DNA from 2 places in the Paenibacillus sp. W2I17 genome. Region 1 is predicted to be linked to the other one. Evidence: predicted binding sites of a transcription regulator. Region 1 holds the regulator's gene; the other holds the start of a gene.
The links. The regulator Rex, encoded in region 1, represses fermentation and respiration genes when NADH is low (regulators of the CRP and FNR family bind a similar motif). The targets are predictions, from matches to a motif close to TTGTGAAATATTTCACAA.

Region 1 (8,288 bases):
TGCACATTGACTCCTGCGAGAATTTCGACAGGTTTGTTTGTTTTTGAATGTAACTTTGAGTACATATCTGAGTATATCACATCGTATATACATTTTCGAAGGTGAAAATATGAATAAATTATTAATTTTAACTATTTAAATCAAGAATGTTTACAGACAACACAAAGAACCGGTTCAGTCGGATATCCGTCTGCCGGTTCTTTCATTTCTTTAATTCTCTAGTTATGTCGCTCTATTTGTTCTAGCTGTTCGGGAGTGTATAGACCAGGTCCACCTGTTCTCCGTTGCTAAAACGATAAAAGCGATAGTGGTTATGCGTACCGTCTTTATAATACACTTGCCACACATATATTCCATTCACAACTCCGGGCATGATTCGTTTAATCTCGCCGGCAGGAACTTCAGAACTGAAGCGATTGCGGATCTGCGCTTCGGACATGCCATTCTGCAGCAGCTCACTGTGTACAGCGTTTGCCCCCGTAGCCGGTTGATTGTTTGCATCGAATTTAACCCAGACCATAACATCCTGGTTATCCTTATTTTTGCCGATCAGGGTCCAGTAGATGTTGTCAGAGCCTTCTTTGTCTCCCCAGATGTACTTGCGCAATTCATCATAGGATGTAATGCCCAGTTGCTTCTGTGCTGCTTGTATGGCGAGCGCTTCTTCCTTACGTTGGTCCTGTGTGACATAGACGTAATAACGCTGAAGTCCAAACAGAATCAGAACTAGTGCAAGCAGCGAAATCCATATCCACTTCTTTTTTTTCTTCAAAAGCCGAACTTCCTTTCCCTATGATGCTCTGTCCTGCAATTAACGAGCAAGCAGACCATCAAATGCCAATTGAGACTCACGCAAAATGCGTTCTTCATCCAGCGTCAGACATTCGCCATGTTTCACCACTTGTTTTCCATCCACCCATACGTGCTCAACATCTTTGGCAGAAGCCGAGTAGATCGTATGTGAGATCAGGTCTGTATGTGGATAGAAATGTGCCTGTTCAATGTCAAGGGCGATAAAATCAGCCTTCATGCCGACCTGAAGCGCTCCGGTATTGTTCAAGAAGATAGATTTGGCACCATATGACGTTCCGAGTAGTAACGCTTCGCCTGCTGGTACTGCCGTCGGGTCACCAGATACACCTTTGTGGATCAATGCAGCCAGTCTCATTTCCTCGAACATATCCAGGTTGTTGTTGCTTGCCGGTCCGTCTGTTCCGAGTGACACGGTAACTCCTGCTTTCAGCAACGCAGGTACCCGCGCAACACCGGAAGCGAGTTTCAGGTTACTTCCCGGGTTATGGGATACAGCCACATCATGACGGGCCAAAATTTCAATTTCTTCGTCATTAAGATGCACCGCATGTGCAACCAGAGATGGACGGGAGAAAAAGCCCAGTTTCTCCAAATGTGCCACAGGACGCAGTCCATAATCAGCCACGTTCTGCTCCACTTCACGAAGCGTTTCAGACATATGTGTATGGAGAGGAAGGTTCAGATCGTTCGCGACCTGCACAAGCTTCTCTATGTAGTCAGGAGGGCATGTATATGGTGCATGTGGCGAGATTACGGTTGTAATGCGACCATCTGCCTGTCCATTCCACTCACGTGCAAACGCTGCCGACTCCTCCAGCTTCCGCAGTTGCTCTTCTTCCGAGCACAGTCCGATTACACCACGTGCCAGTGCTGCTCTAACGCCGGATTGCTCCACAACTTTGGCAACTTGATCCATGTGATCGTACATGTCCAAGAACGCTGTAGTTCCGCCTTTCAACATTTCAAGCACCGATAGCGAGGTTCCCCAATATACATCTTCTGAAGTCATTTTCGCTTCCATCGGCCACATTTTTTCCTGCAACCATACTTGCAACGCAAGATCGTCTCCGTGCCCTCTGAGCAACGACATTGCTGCATGACCATGCGTATTGATCAGACCCGGCAGGAAGAACAGTCCTTTTCCATCTACTTTGGTACTATTTTTGTCTCCATCCGGCAATGTCTCACCAATATGCACAATCTTGTCATCCTCAACAACCATGTATCCTTGAACCACGTTCCATGTTGTGCCGCCTTCATTAACGGCAAATTTGCCGTTGTGAATTACCCATCTATTTGTTGTCATCTTCCTCGTCGTCCTTTCCAGTCTCCAAGTAATAGGCCAAACTAAGCAGATCCGTTGTAAAGTCAGCATGGTGAATGCGGATATGCGGCGGTGTTTTTAGAATGGTTGGTGCAAAATTAAGGATCGCTTCGATTCCGGATTCAATAAGCTGATCCGCTACATTTTGGGCTTCCGTATCCGGAACCGTAATAATACCGATGCGGATGTTTTCCGTTTTAACCGCTTCCGTCAATTCATCCATTGGTTTTACCGTCAAACTGTTGATTTGACTACCAATCTTCGGTCCATATGCATCAAATACAGCAACAATCTTCATGTTGTCTTTCAGATATGCGTTGTAGTTGGACAAGGCTTGACCGAGATTACCCGCTCCTACCAGAGCTACATTAATTTGCTGATCGATTTTTAGAATGTGACGAATTTTCTCGATCAAATAGGATACATCATACCCGATCCCTTTACGACCAAAATCACCGAAGTAAGCCAGGTCTTTACGAATTTGGGCCGGATTCAGATCCAGCCTCTGTCCAAGCTCTTGAGAAGAAACAGTAGCCACCTCACGCTGATGCAACTCGTTCAAATAACGCAAGTATACAGGCAGACGTCGTACCACCGCTTCCGAAATTTTATCCGATTTCATTCTTGCTCCCCCTTACCAAGGCCACGATAAAATAATAGATGAAAAGATGAGCATTCTGTATAAACTCAAAGATAAACGTGACATTTTATACAGAATGCTCCTTGTAATTTAGGTTATAAGTTCTTGCGTGCAACTGCTTTAATCGGATACGGGAATATCTAATAAAGTTTAACGCCAAACAATAGTTTCATGCAATGATATAACGAACAAAACAACCATTATTTTTGTTCATTAGCAGGTTTTTCCAACCAATCGGTAATTCGTGGAACCATCTGCTCCGTGAGCATGTGTTCCATTTTGGGACCAGGTAATGAATATAAAAAGAATTTACCATAGTACGCTTCAATCACCCGTGTATCATAAACAATGACAATTCCTCTGTCCTTCGCTGTACGCACCAACCGGCCAAATCCCTGTTTGAAACGAATGACCGCTTGCGGCACGGACAGTTTCATGAACGGATTTTTCTTCTGTTGCTGAAGCAGCTCACTCTTGGCTTCCACCAACGGATGATTCGGTGGCTGGAAAGGCAGTCGAACAATAGCGAGACAGGTTAGGGCCTCTCCCGGGATATCTACACCCTCCCAGAAGCTGCTTGTGCCCAAAAGTACCGTTGCTTTGGCATCTTGGAACCTGCGAGTCAATTTGGAACGACTTCCACTGTCAACGCCTTGCCCAAGCAACGAGATGTCGTTACCAGATAGCGCCTCCTTCAGCGGATCATAGACCTGTCGCAGCATCTTGTATGAAGTAAACAGAACCATCATGCGTCCACGCGTAGCAATTGCCGTCTCTGCGAGTGATTGCACCAGCATATTAACAAAGTGCGCATCACCCACACTTCCCTTCACACTTGGGAAATCACGCGGAATCACCAGAAGTGCCTGATCGCGATAGTTGAAAGGTGATGGCAACATCGACGTTAACAGCCGATTATTCTCAGAGGCTTCCTGTAAGCCAAGCTGCTCAATCATGAACTGGAATGACTTATCCACTGAAAGCGTAGCTGATGTAAGCACAACACTTTTCTTTTTATCAAAAAATAAATCCTTAAGTTGTGCACTGACATCTACAGGTACGGCATACAGCTGGAGAGATTTGCTGCGGAACTGGCCGCTGGCTTCCATCCAGTATACCGTTTTAGCATCATCCATACGCATGAAGAAACGTAGATTCTCCTTCAATGTGGTCAGATCTTTCAGCAATCCTGTAATGTCCGTGATCAAACTATCCGATTGATAATCATCCTGATCCTCTTTCACCTCAAGCAGCAATTTGTCCCCTTTTCGAACCAAATCGCCCAGAGTCACATAGATCTGGTTCTCCAGATCCTGCAACTCCTGCCATTTTGCAGGTTTCTGAGATGCTTTCAGACGCAGTGAAAATTGCCCCGTCTCTCCCGGTGAAGCATCACTTCGTTCAGGCAACAGACCGAACAAGGCATCGCTCATACGATCCCACAGCTCCTTAACTTCAAGAGCGAGCGGGAACATCTGATCCACCATGGAGCCCCATTGCACCGAATTTTCATGCCCGGATAACTGCGAACGAAGCATAGGCAGCTGACCATTACGACTGTCTTTAAATAGGCGGGTCAGTGTATGAACCAAGGTGAAATATTTCATATGCATTCCAAGATGTTTACCAGCGACATCCTCCAGATGATGTGCCTCGTCGATCACAAGACTCTCATAGGCTGGCAGCAGCTGATGCGCGGCTTTCACATCCGTAAATAATTTGGAGTGATTGGTGATTACGATATCAGACAACCCTGCCTCATGTTTGGCACGATGGTAGAAACATTTGCGGAACCATGGACATGATCTTCCCAGACAAGACTCAGATTCGCTCTGTACCGTCTCCCAGAAGTCCCCTCCGCGTCCGCTAAGGTTAAGTTCCTCATCATCTCCGGTTTCGGTCTGCGTAAGCCAGACAATCATCTGAGCTGCTGTGAAATAATCCTCTTTAGGTGTGGCGAATTCACGTTTATTGATTTTGTGTTCAAATTTGCGCAGGCACAGGTAATGTCCACGTCCTTTGAAGACAGCAGCTTTAAACGGGAATGGAACCACTTGGGTAAGCATCGGAATGTCCCGCTCTCTCAATTGCTCCTGCAGATTGATTGTATGCGTGCTAACCATAACTTTCTGTTCCTGCTTCACACTTTCGTAAATAGCAGGCAACAGATAACCCAGAGATTTACCAGTGCCTGTTCCTGCTTCGATCAAGAGATGTTTCTCTTCATCCAGGGCTTGCCTTACACTGCTGAACATCTGAGTCTGCGCTTCACGCTCTTCGTAATGATCTAGTGTATCCTTCAGGTTCTCCCGAACCTGGTCCATAAACTGTTCGAAGCTTACACCATCAAGGGGGTTAGCCTCCCGCTCATCGCGTGGTGCACCAATATCGGTCCAATCACTTACATTAAGAGCAAGCTGACGATAATAGGTATGTCCGTCCAGATCCTGAATCGGCTCTGCTTCCTTCTCACTGCGCATTCCGTCCAAGAACCAACCCAAGTCACTGTCTTCTGGTGCAAACAGGTCACTGAGGCGCTGAATCGTTATGAGCGGTAATTCCTTTAACTCATCCAGACACTTTAGCAGCACATAGGCTGTCGCCAGTGCATCACTGTCTGCCTGGTGAGGGCGATCATGTTGAAATCCAAATTCGGAAGACACATAACCGAGTTGATAAGAACCCAGTGATGGGAATGTAATCTTCAGAAAATCAATCGTGTCCAGAATGCGGCCAGTGAACGGCAAATAACCGCAACGGTCAAGAGCATTCTGCAAAAAGTGAAAATCAAAAGCGACGTTGTGTCCAACAAGCACCACATCATTAAGCAGCGGAACCATCTCCATCATCATCTCTTCGAGTGAAGGAGCGTCCGCTACATCTTCATCGGTAATACCCGTCAACCCCGAAATAAACGGGGGAATCGGTACACCGGGGTTCACATAAGAACTATATATTTGAGTTATGCTGTAGTCATGATCTATGATGGCAAGTCCGGCCTGTATAATCTCACCGTCGGACTGCGTGCCGGTTGTTTCGAAATCCAATACGGCAAATTTCATTGCAATGTACGGTCCCTTCCATTCCAGTCTATGTTACAGCATAGCAAAAAAAAGGGGATTTGAAAATTAACTGACAAAAAAGCGGTGTCCCCGCCGCTATGCCAAAGGAGGGAACACCGTTTTTTGTCGCCGAATTCCCGCTTAATGAAGGGTCGTCAGCTGATTAGCATATTGCAATTTTCCCCTGTTCAACCTGCAAGCTTCCATGTTGTACAGTGGTTCGGTCAATGTCGGGTCATACTGAAGGGCCTGTGCAAAGAGTGAACATGCAGCTTCGGGATTCGCAAGCTTGGCTTGAATACAGCCCAGGGCGTTACATACAAGCCCTTTTAAGCGAGGTGAACCCTTAAGGTACATGATCTGCTGCAAATGTGTCCCGGCTTCAGCCATTTGTTCCAGATTCAGATACGCGAGCGCCAGGTAAAAACGAGTCAATGCACTCTCCGGATGGTCGGTCACAACCCGGGAGAACTGCATGATCGCCTGCGGATACATCTGTAATTTGAAATAACCCTGACCTCGACTGAAACATTCCAGATGGAGTTCAGGCAGAGCGGTAACAGCTTCCTGTTCCGGTTCAAGGGAAGCAGGCTTATCCATTTCCCGCTCCCTTACCTGGCTCATCTTTTCTTCAAACATCAGCCATTCATCCAGCATTCCGTCACTCATCCGCTTAAGCAAGTTCCACTTTTGCAGCAATTCTTGTTTGTTCAGGCCTTCAGCGGAAGGATAGCTCTTGATAATTTCATCTAACATGTCGTTCATTTCTGCGAAAACATGCTGGAACATCGATGCATCCCCACCCTTGAAAAAATGGATTAGTGCAGTGACCTGTACTCATTTTTTGCTTCAAGGGCCGATTTCATTCTCCTTACCAGTCGATTACATAATTGTTGCGTGGACTTCCTGTTTCATCGTTTGTACAGGTTTATTCTGTCCATCTACAAATACAACGGTTGGTTTGTGAGTATTTGCCTCTTCTTGCGACATCATGGCGTAAGAAATGATAATGACGTTATCTCCAGGCTGCACCAGACGTGCAGCTGCGCCGTTAAGACATATGACCCCGCTTCCGCGTGGTCCTGGAATCACATAAGTTTCCAGACGTGCACCATTGTTGTTGTTCACAATTTGCACTTTTTCGTTTTCCATCAAGTCGGATGTTTCCATCAAGTCTTCATCTATGGTAATGCTACCCACATAGTTCAAGTTGGCTTCCGTTACCGTAGCCCGGTGAATTTTGGATTTCATCAGTGTTCTAAACATGGGACAGTACCTCCGATTTTTGCAACCTTATATTGTCAATCAATCTTGTTTTTCCGAATTTCACCGCAAGTGCAATGAGCAGATCGTCACGGCCTTGAACTTCTTCCTGATCTGTGAGCGGCTCCAGACTTGGAAAAGCCTGAATCTCGGCGTAGTCGATAACGGCAAGCGGTGAGGTTGCAATCTGCTCGCGCAGAATACGACGGATATCTGCGGCGTTTATAGCTACACCTGTATCTGCGGCTTCCTGAGCTGCGCGCAGTGCCTTCGACAGAACCAACGCCTGAGTACGCTGTTCAGCGCTAAGATAGACATTACGTGAACTGAGGGCCAGGCCATCCTCTTCGCGAACAATCGGACAGGGTACAATTTCTACGGGCATATTCAAATCATTCACCATCTGTTGAATGACCGCAACCTGCTGAGCGTCTTTCATACCAAAAAATGCACGCTGTGGCTGTACGATATTGAAGAGCTTGGAGACTACAGTTGTTACCCCGTCAAAATGCCCCGGACGGGAAGCGCCACATAGGCGCTCCGTCAGTTGTGAGACAGATACCGTCGTTTGCGTTGCCTGTGGATACATCTCTTCAACAGAGGGAATAAATACGATATCCACTCCTTGTGAGCGTGCTGTTTCCACATCTCTGGTTTCATCCCGCGGATAGCTGTCAAAATCTTCATTAGGGCCAAATTGAATCGGATTAACAAATATGCTTAATACCACGATATCGCTCTGTTGTCTGGCTGCCTGCATCAAGCTTGCATGACCTTGATGAAGATAACCCATTGTTGGTACCAGACCTACAACGGACGCACTGGACCGAATCGCTTGACGCTTCAAGCTTAGTTCCTGTCTTAACTCTGCGATTGTCCGTAATACTTTCATGAGTTACTCCCCACCTTTTCCTTGCTTTGTCCGCCGTACAGTTGATCCAGAACACCATCCGCCGCATTGAATACATGCTCTTCGGCCGGGAACGAACGATCTTTCACTTCTTTCACGTAAGCTTCGATGCTCGTTCTGATTAATGTACCCACATCTCCATAGGTTTTGACAAATCGCTTGGGCGTATACGGAGAGGCGTATTGAACCACATCGTGGAATACCAGTACCTGACCATCACAGCCTCGTCCTGCTCCAATTCCGATGGTAGGGATGGACAGTTCCTCCGAGATCGCC
Region 2 (8,288 bases), 4.3 Mb from region 1:
TCGGTAGCTTTTTTGCATATCATGCACGAGATCAGCATGCGGCATGTCCCGCTTGAATTAATCTGTGCCCATGTTCATCATGGTTTTCGGACTGAATCTGATGACGAAGCGGAGAAAATGATGGAACTGGCACAGCAGCTTGGTATTACATTTGAATGGACCAAGGCCGATGTACCTTCATATATGGAGTTGACGGGTCAAGGACCACAGGAAGCAGCCCGCAACAAGCGATATGCCTTTTTGCACGAAGTGGCTTCCAAATATAATGCGGCAAGCATCGCTTTGGCACATCATGCGGATGATCAGGCGGAGACAGTCATGCTTCATTTGCTTCGTGGAACCGGCTTGTCGGGACTCTCAGGAATGAAGTTTAAAAGACGAGAAAAAAATGTGGAACTTATTCGTCCATGCCTTCGTATAAACAAGACAGACCTTGTAGAAGCTTGTAATACCCAGGGTTTTATGTATTTCAATGATGAGAGCAACGCCATGCGTAAATATCGGCGTAATGCTATTCGCTTGGATGTGCTTCCTTTTTTGGGGCAGTATAATGGACAACTCACGCCGTCATTGAATCGGCTTGCCGAAATTGTGGGTGATGAAGACGATTTCATGGAGCAGAGTGCATATGACACATACAGGTGTCTAGTGCAGGTGAACGGCGGAAGGCAAACCTTTGAGGTGCCTTCCTTCTTGAAGTTACATGTCGCTTTACAACGAAGGTTGATTAAACTAATATTGAATTATCTGCCTTTGGACAGTGATTTTGTCGACTTTACCCGTATTGAAACCATTCGACGCAAGGTCATGGAGACCCATGTGACGACCTGGAGCCTGGATATAGGACAGACACTCGCCTGCACTCGGGAGTATAATCTGATTTCTTTTGGCATACGGACGGACGTACAGGATCAATCTTACGAGTATCGTCTTGCGCAATGGAGTGGAACTTATGAGCTTTCACTCACCCCAATTAACCGGTATATTCGGTTGATGACGGTGAGTCCCGAGGACTATCATGTACCGGAATCGGCGGATCAAGCCGCGTTTGATGCGGATCAACTGCTTATGCCGCTGGTTGTGCGTTCACGGTTACCTGGAGATACCATGAAAGTGATGGGATTAAACGGAAGCAAAAAGGTGAAAAATATTTTCATCGATGAGAAAATCCCCCCATCTGTCCGTCCACGTATTCCTGTGGTATGTGATGGAGCAGGTCAGATCATCTGGTTACCGGGTGTTCGACGGTCCAATGTGGCTCCTGTCAGGGAGGGCACTTCCGCAATCCTGTACATGACTGTAGGCGATTCAGCGATTCAGGGGTAGTGGTTATGGTTCAGGTAAGGCTTTCATAGTATAACTTAGGAGGTTCGCACAGTTGCAGAACGACATTCAGGAAGTATTGATCAGTGAAGAAGAAATTCAGAGTAAAGTCAAGGAATTAGGCGCAACACTAAGTGCCGAATATGCAAATCGCAATCCTTTGGTCATTTGTGTGCTCAAGGGTGCGTTTATATTTATGGCTGATTTGGTTAAAAACATAACGGTACCTGTTGAAATGGATTTTATGGCAGTATCCAGTTACGGCGCTTCCACCAAGTCATCAGGTGTTGTCAAAATCATTAAGGATCTGGATGTATCCGTTGAAGGACGGGAAGTTCTGATTGTCGAAGATATTATCGACAGCGGACTTACACTCAGCTATCTGATTGAACTGCTAGAAAACCGCGGTGCCGAGTCGGTGCGTGTGGTTACGCTGTTCGACAAGCCTTCAGGCCGTAAAGTTGAGTTGGAAGCTCATTACACAGGCTTTGACATTCCTGACGCGTTCATCGTTGGTTACGGTTTGGATTTTGCGGAGAAGTACCGGAACCTGCCCTATATCGGGATTTTGAAGCCGGAAGTCTATAGTAGCTAATATCCTGCCCGACCCAAGCCTTGAGCTGTTCTTGGCTTCTGTTGAGAAGCCATGTCGGGCTATGTTAAAATAATTAAAGTGTCTCGAGAGGAGGTAGGGGATGAATCGGTTCATCCGGAATTCTGGTTTTTATTTGATTCTTTTTTTAGTTGTGGTGGGGATAGTCCAGTTCGTCAGCAATGGCGGCGAAGCCACCGATAATCCTAGATATGATCAGTTGCGTGCAGCGATCAAAGCCAACAATGTCTCTGAATTGACGGTTCAATTCAACGGTCAAACGTATCTCGTGACCGGTCAATACAAGAAGGCACCTGATGGCGCCAAATCAGAAAATTTCTCAACGTATATTCCTCCTACGGATGAGGCAATTAGTGAGCTTGTAGCTGCAAGTGAAACTAACAATTTCCAATATCATCAGGAGCCAATGAAAGGTGACAGCATCTGGTTGACGTTGCTGACTTCCTTTATTCCTTTGATCATTATGTTCCTGCTGTTCTTCTTCCTGTTTAATCAGGCTCAAGGCGGCGGCGGTAAAGTAATGAACTTTGGTAAAAGCCGTGCTCGTCTCTACAACGAAGAGAAGAAGCGGGTTACATTTGAAGATGTTGCGGGTGCTGACGAAGAGAAACAGGAACTTGTTGAGGTTGTAGACTTCCTCAAGGACCCTCGTAAATTCGCAGCAGTAGGTGCACGGATTCCTAAGGGCGTATTGCTCGTAGGGCCTCCAGGTACCGGTAAAACATTGCTCGCTCGTGCCGTAGCCGGTGAAGCGGGTGTACCATTCTTCACAATTTCAGGTTCCGACTTCGTGGAAATGTTTGTCGGTGTCGGTGCATCACGTGTACGTGATTTGTTTGAAAATGCGAAGAAAAATGCCCCATGTATCATCTTTATCGATGAGATTGATGCTGTAGGACGTCAGCGTGGTGCTGGTCTCGGTGGTGGTCACGATGAACGTGAACAGACACTCAACCAGTTGCTCGTTGAGATGGACGGATTCGGAGTTAACGAAGGTATTATCATCATAGCCGCAACGAACCGTGCAGATATTTTGGACCCTGCCTTGCTGCGTCCAGGACGTTTTGACCGTCAAATTACGGTTGACCGCCCTGATGTAAGAGGTCGTGAAGCTGTCCTGAAAGTACATTCCCGTAATAAACCACTGACCAAAGATGTGAAGATGGATATTATCGCGAAGCGTACAACAGGTTTCTCTGGTGCGGATTTGGAGAATCTCTTGAACGAAGCGGCATTGCTTGCAGCGCGTCGTAACCGTAAAGATATTTCCATGAAGGAAGTTGACGAAGCGATTGACCGTGTCATCGTTGGTACGGAGAAGAAAAGCCGTGTCATCAGTGATCGTGAGAAACGAATCGTTGCTTATCACGAAGCAGGTCATACCATTGTAGGATACTTCCTCGAACATGCTGATATGGTACATAAAGTGACCATTATTCCGCGCGGACGTGCGGGTGGATATGTAATCATGTTGCCAAAAGAAGACCGTATGCTGGTTACCAAGCAGGAATTGCTGGATAAAGTAACCGGACTTCTCGGGGGTCGTGTAGCTGAAGAATTGTTCATCGGAGAAATTGGTACTGGTGCATACAGTGACTTCCAGCAAGCGACAGGTATTGTTCGCAGCATGGTTATGGAATACGGTATGAGTGAGAAATTGGGACCTATGCAATTCGGAAGTTCACAAGGACAGGTATTCCTTGGTCGGGATATCGGTCATGAACAGAATTACTCGGATTCCATTGCTTACGAGATTGATCAGGAAATGCAACGCTTTATCAATGACTGTTATGAGAAGTGTAAGGACTTGCTTGTTAAACATTCAAAAGAGATGCACCTGATCGCTCAAACTTTGCTTGAGGTTGAGACTTTGGAAATGGATCAGATCAAGCAATTGATCGAAACAGGTTCTTTGACTCCAAAAGCAGAGAATGACAATGATGGTGAAGGCACACCAACTGAAGGCGGAGAGCCAATCATCGACACCATCGGTGATGTGCGTGTTCGTATTCAAGGTAAAGATGAAACGCCTGAGCCACCAGCCGGAGATATTCCAAACGAAGCTCCGAATCTGGAAAAGGGTAATAACAATAACCCGGATGATGGCGGAACAAAGCCAACGTCTTAATGCACAATACATCTGGCTATGATAGCAGGTGAAATCAAGAGAGCCCTCGGGCTCTCTTTTTTTATCCATTATTTTAAAAGAGGATAGATAAAGATAAACGGGAGTTAGATGGCGAACCAGTTAGCAAACAGGTGGTTACAGCGCTGTTCCGGGCCTTTTTCATTTATTGACAGAGTCGTGAACGTTGTGTAAATTAGTTGTTAAACCGCTTGTGATTCGTTTCTCAAGCGAAGATAACGACTTAGGTTAGCCCACGAAACAGCGCATGACGCTGTCCCGATAAAGGAGAGGATCACAGGTGGAAGCTCTGGCTTTAGAGCGCAAGGCTGAGATGAACCGCGAGCTGCGTGAGCGGCTTATGGTGTTGAAAAAGGAACGTAATGCCATTATTCTTGCCCATTATTATCAACGTGACGAAGTACAGGAGGTTGCCGACTTCCGTGGAGATTCGTTTCTATTAGCCCAGAAGGCAGCCCAAACAGATGCGGATGTGATCGTTTTCTGTGGTGTTCATTTTATGGGTGAAAGCGCTAAAATTCTTGCGCCAAATAAAACAGTTATTATCCCGGACGAACGTGCAGGCTGCCCAATGGCAGATATGGTGAATGTGGATGGACTACGCAAATTGAAAGCACAACATCCTAATGCCAAGGTGGTTACGTATATCAATTCCTCGGCTGAGATCAAAGCAGAGACTGACATCTGTTGTACATCGGCGAACGCAGTCAAGGTTATTCAATCGGTGGATTCCGACGAAATTATCTGGGTACCGGATAAAAACCTGGGGCATTATGTGCAGCAGCATACCGACAAGAAAATGATTATCTGGGAAGGCTACTGCAACACTCACGATATGCTTACAGTTAAAGATGTGGTAGAGATGAGAGCCAAGCATCCAAATGCAGAGTTTGTTGTCCATCCAGAGTGTCGCCCTGAGGTTGTAGAAATGGGTGATTTTGTAGGCAGCACAACAGCTATTCTGGAGTATTGCAAAAATTCATCAGCGAAGGAATTTATCGTAGGTACCGAAGATGGTACAGGATATCAGCTTCGTCTGGATAGTCCGGATAAACAGTTCCACTTTGCTACAAAGTTCCTCGTATGTCCCAACATGAAGGTGAACAACTTGAAGAAACTGGTGAAATGCCTGGAAACGATGAAGCCGCAAATCTACGTGCCACCGGCCGTTGCCGACAAAGCCAGAGAATCACTAGAGCGCATGTTGTTGGTAAAGTAGGATGCGCTACTCTTGCTCCAAGACAGGTGAATAACATGATACCGCAATATTTAGTTGATTTTGATCTGTCTGCGCTACCCATGGTAGAGACGGATGTACTGGTTATAGGCTCAGGGATTGCTGGTTTGTTTACTGCCATTAAGGCAAGTGAACAACAACGTGTATTAATGATCACGAAGAAGTCATTACTTGAAAGTAACACCAGATATGCGCAGGGAGGCATCGCTGCGGTTATTGCTGAGGATGATTCACCTGCTTACCACTTGCAGGACACACTTGTAGCAGGAGCGGGCTTATGCCGCTCCGAAGCGGTAGAGGTATTGGTGAATGAGGGCCCGGACGGAGTGAAGGAACTGATTCGTTTGGGTACTTTATTTGATCTGGAGAACGGCGAGTTGGCGTTGACGCAGGAAGGTGCGCATAGCCACCGCCGTATTTTGCATGCCAACGGAGATGCAACAGGATATGAGATTGTACGTGCACTTGCTGTTGAAGTGAATGAACATCCTGGGATTGAAGTATGGGATGAGCATTTTGTTGTTGACCTGATTACAGATCGAGATCGAGGGGAATGCATTGGCGCTCTGGTTCAGAAGGATGACGGATCGCAAGTGTTCGTGAAGGCACAGGCAACTGTTCTTTGCTCTGGTGGGGCAGGGCAACTGTACCGATACACGACGAATCCGGATGTAGCTACTGCCGATGGTGTAGCCATGGCCTATCGGGCTGGGGCTATTGTTCGTGACATGGAATTTATCCAATTCCACCCCACCTCTCTATGTTACCCGGGGGCCCCGCGTTTCCTTGTGTCAGAAGCCGTACGCGGCGAAGGGGCATATTTGCGCAATGTGAAGGGCGAGCGCTTCATGGATCGTTATCATGCCCAGCTTGAACTGGCCCCACGCGATATCGTGGCACGAGCGATTGTTAGTGAGATGGAGTCCACCAACAGTACCTTTGTGTACTTGGACATTACGCATGAACAGCCAGAGATGACCAAGCATCGGTTCCCTACCATATATGAAACTTGTATGCGTTATGGATTGGACATGACAACGGACTGGATTCCCGTTGCACCTGCTGCCCATTACATGATGGGTGGAGTGAAAACGGATTTAAGTGGAGAGAGCAGCATCTCCCGATTATTTGCTTGTGGTGAGGTGTCTTCTACAGGAGTGCACGGAGCTAACCGTCTGGCAAGCAACTCTTTATCAGAAGCGATTGTATTTGGGCGGAGAATTGTTGATCGTATTCAATCTCTCCCTCCGCTTGGTTTATTAAAAGCAAGAGGAGGAGCGCCTTCGTCTGTGGATATGAATAACAAGATCAATAAGATCACGGAAGAGCAAAAGCCGGTATCCGAAAGACGCTTACGGTTACAGAAAATGATGGTTCGTCAGGTAGGCTTGCGCCGGAATGGTGAGGATTTGCAGAAGGCTATGGACAAGCTGCAACAGGAATTGCAATTTTTTGATCAGACACTCACTCATAAGGAAGAGCTGGAGTATGCCAACCTTCTGACCTGTGCCTGGTTAGTTACCAGCGGAGCATTACACCGCGAGGAGAGTCGGGGGGCTCACTATCGTGAGGATTTCCCGGCACGTGATGATATCGTGTGGCAGAAGCATAGCCTGCAGCAGCGAGAACAAGCGATTGTGGAGGAATTGATGTCATGATACTGAACGGATATAATGAAGGGCTTATCGAATCAATCAAAAACTGGCTTCGGGAAGATGTTGGTGCAGGTGACGTTACAACAAGTGTGACGATCCCAGCAGGCAACCAATCCAAGGCCATTATACACGCCAAAGACAATGGTATTATTGCAGGCATGACCGTAGCTGAACTTGTATTTCAGGTCGTTGATCCTGATCTTGTATTTACACCGAAGGTAACAGATGGAGACAAGGTTACCCATGGCACGATTTTGGCCGAGGTAGAGGGAAGTACACATTCACTGCTTACGGGGGAACGACTGGCACTTAACTTGCTGCAACGTATGTCCGGAATAGCTACGCGTACGCGTGCCTACGTGGATGTGCTGGATGGTCTTGAGACTAGGCTTGTGGATACACGTAAGACAACGCCGGGCCACCGATTACTTGAGAAATATGCAGTGCGCGTGGGTGGCGGAGCGAATCATCGATTTGGACTGTACGATGCCGTTATGATTAAGGATAACCACATCAAGGGTGCAGGCGGAATCACCGAGGCGGTACAGCGTGCGCGAACCGTTATCCCACATACGATGACGATTGAAGTGGAGACTGAAAATCTGGAGCAGGTGAGAGAAGCCTTGCAAGCCGGTGCAGATATCATTATGCTGGATAACATGCATCCAGAGCGGATGCGTGAAGCGGTTGAACTTATTCGTGAACAGGCTCCTCATGTGAAGGTTGAAGCATCCGGTAACGTGTCTCTTCAGACCATTCGTGGTATTGCAGAGAGTGGTGTGGATGTAATTTCGGTTGGCAGGTTAACCTATTCCTTTGAGAGCCTGGATATTAGTCTGGATTTAAATGAAAAGAAAGAGGGGTGAACCTCTTTGATTCTAGTTGTAGACGTGGGGAACAGCAATATGGTGCTCGGCGTATATCAAGGCCGGGAATTGCTGCACCACTTTCGTCTGAGTACATCACGTCAGTCAACAGTGGATGAATACGGCGTATTGATTTATAATTTATTTCATATGTCCGGCATCAGGGCAAGTGACATCGAAGGTGTCATCATCTCATCTGTGGTTCCGCCACTGGTGAATGTAATCGAAGCGATGTGCGAGAAGTATGTAGGCAAAAAAGCTTTGCTCGTTGGGCCTGGTATCAAAACTGGCTTGAATCTGCGATACGAGAACCCTCGTGAAGTGGGTGCAGATCGTATTGTTAATGCAGTGGCAGCCGTTGAGAAGTATGGCGGCCCTCTCGTCGTGGTCGATTTCGGTACTGCAACGACCTTTGACTGTATTGACGAGAAAGGCCACTACCTGGGGG

Region 2: nadA (quinolinate synthase NadA) is a predicted target of Rex. The motif match lies at 4,274-4,291, and genes of this name have one in related genera.

Annotation. Positions count from the first base shown of each region.
Region 1 is NZ_JAUSXM010000001.1:209,035-217,322, reverse strand. It holds gene QF041_RS01100 (cell wall elongation regulator TseB-like domain-containing protein) at 242-772, opposite strand; gene QF041_RS01095 (amidohydrolase) at 812-2,119, opposite strand; gene QF041_RS01090 (redox-sensing transcriptional repressor Rex) at 2,106-2,759, opposite strand; gene dinG (ATP-dependent DNA helicase DinG) at 2,978-5,839, opposite strand; gene QF041_RS01080 (tetratricopeptide repeat protein) at 5,981-6,628, opposite strand; gene panD (aspartate 1-decarboxylase) at 6,722-7,105, opposite strand; gene panC (pantoate--beta-alanine ligase) at 7,098-7,994, opposite strand; gene panB (3-methyl-2-oxobutanoate hydroxymethyltransferase) at 7,991-8,288, opposite strand, start outside.
Region 2 is NZ_JAUSXM010000001.1:4,534,985-4,543,272, reverse strand. It holds gene tilS (tRNA lysidine(34) synthetase TilS) at 1-1,326, shown strand, start outside; gene hpt (hypoxanthine phosphoribosyltransferase) at 1,379-1,918, shown strand; gene ftsH (ATP-dependent zinc metalloprotease FtsH) at 2,019-4,064, shown strand; gene nadA (quinolinate synthase NadA) at 4,363-5,301, shown strand; gene nadB (L-aspartate oxidase) at 5,337-6,977, shown strand; gene nadC (carboxylating nicotinate-nucleotide diphosphorylase) at 6,974-7,840, shown strand; gene QF041_RS20380 (type III pantothenate kinase) at 7,847-8,288, shown strand, end outside.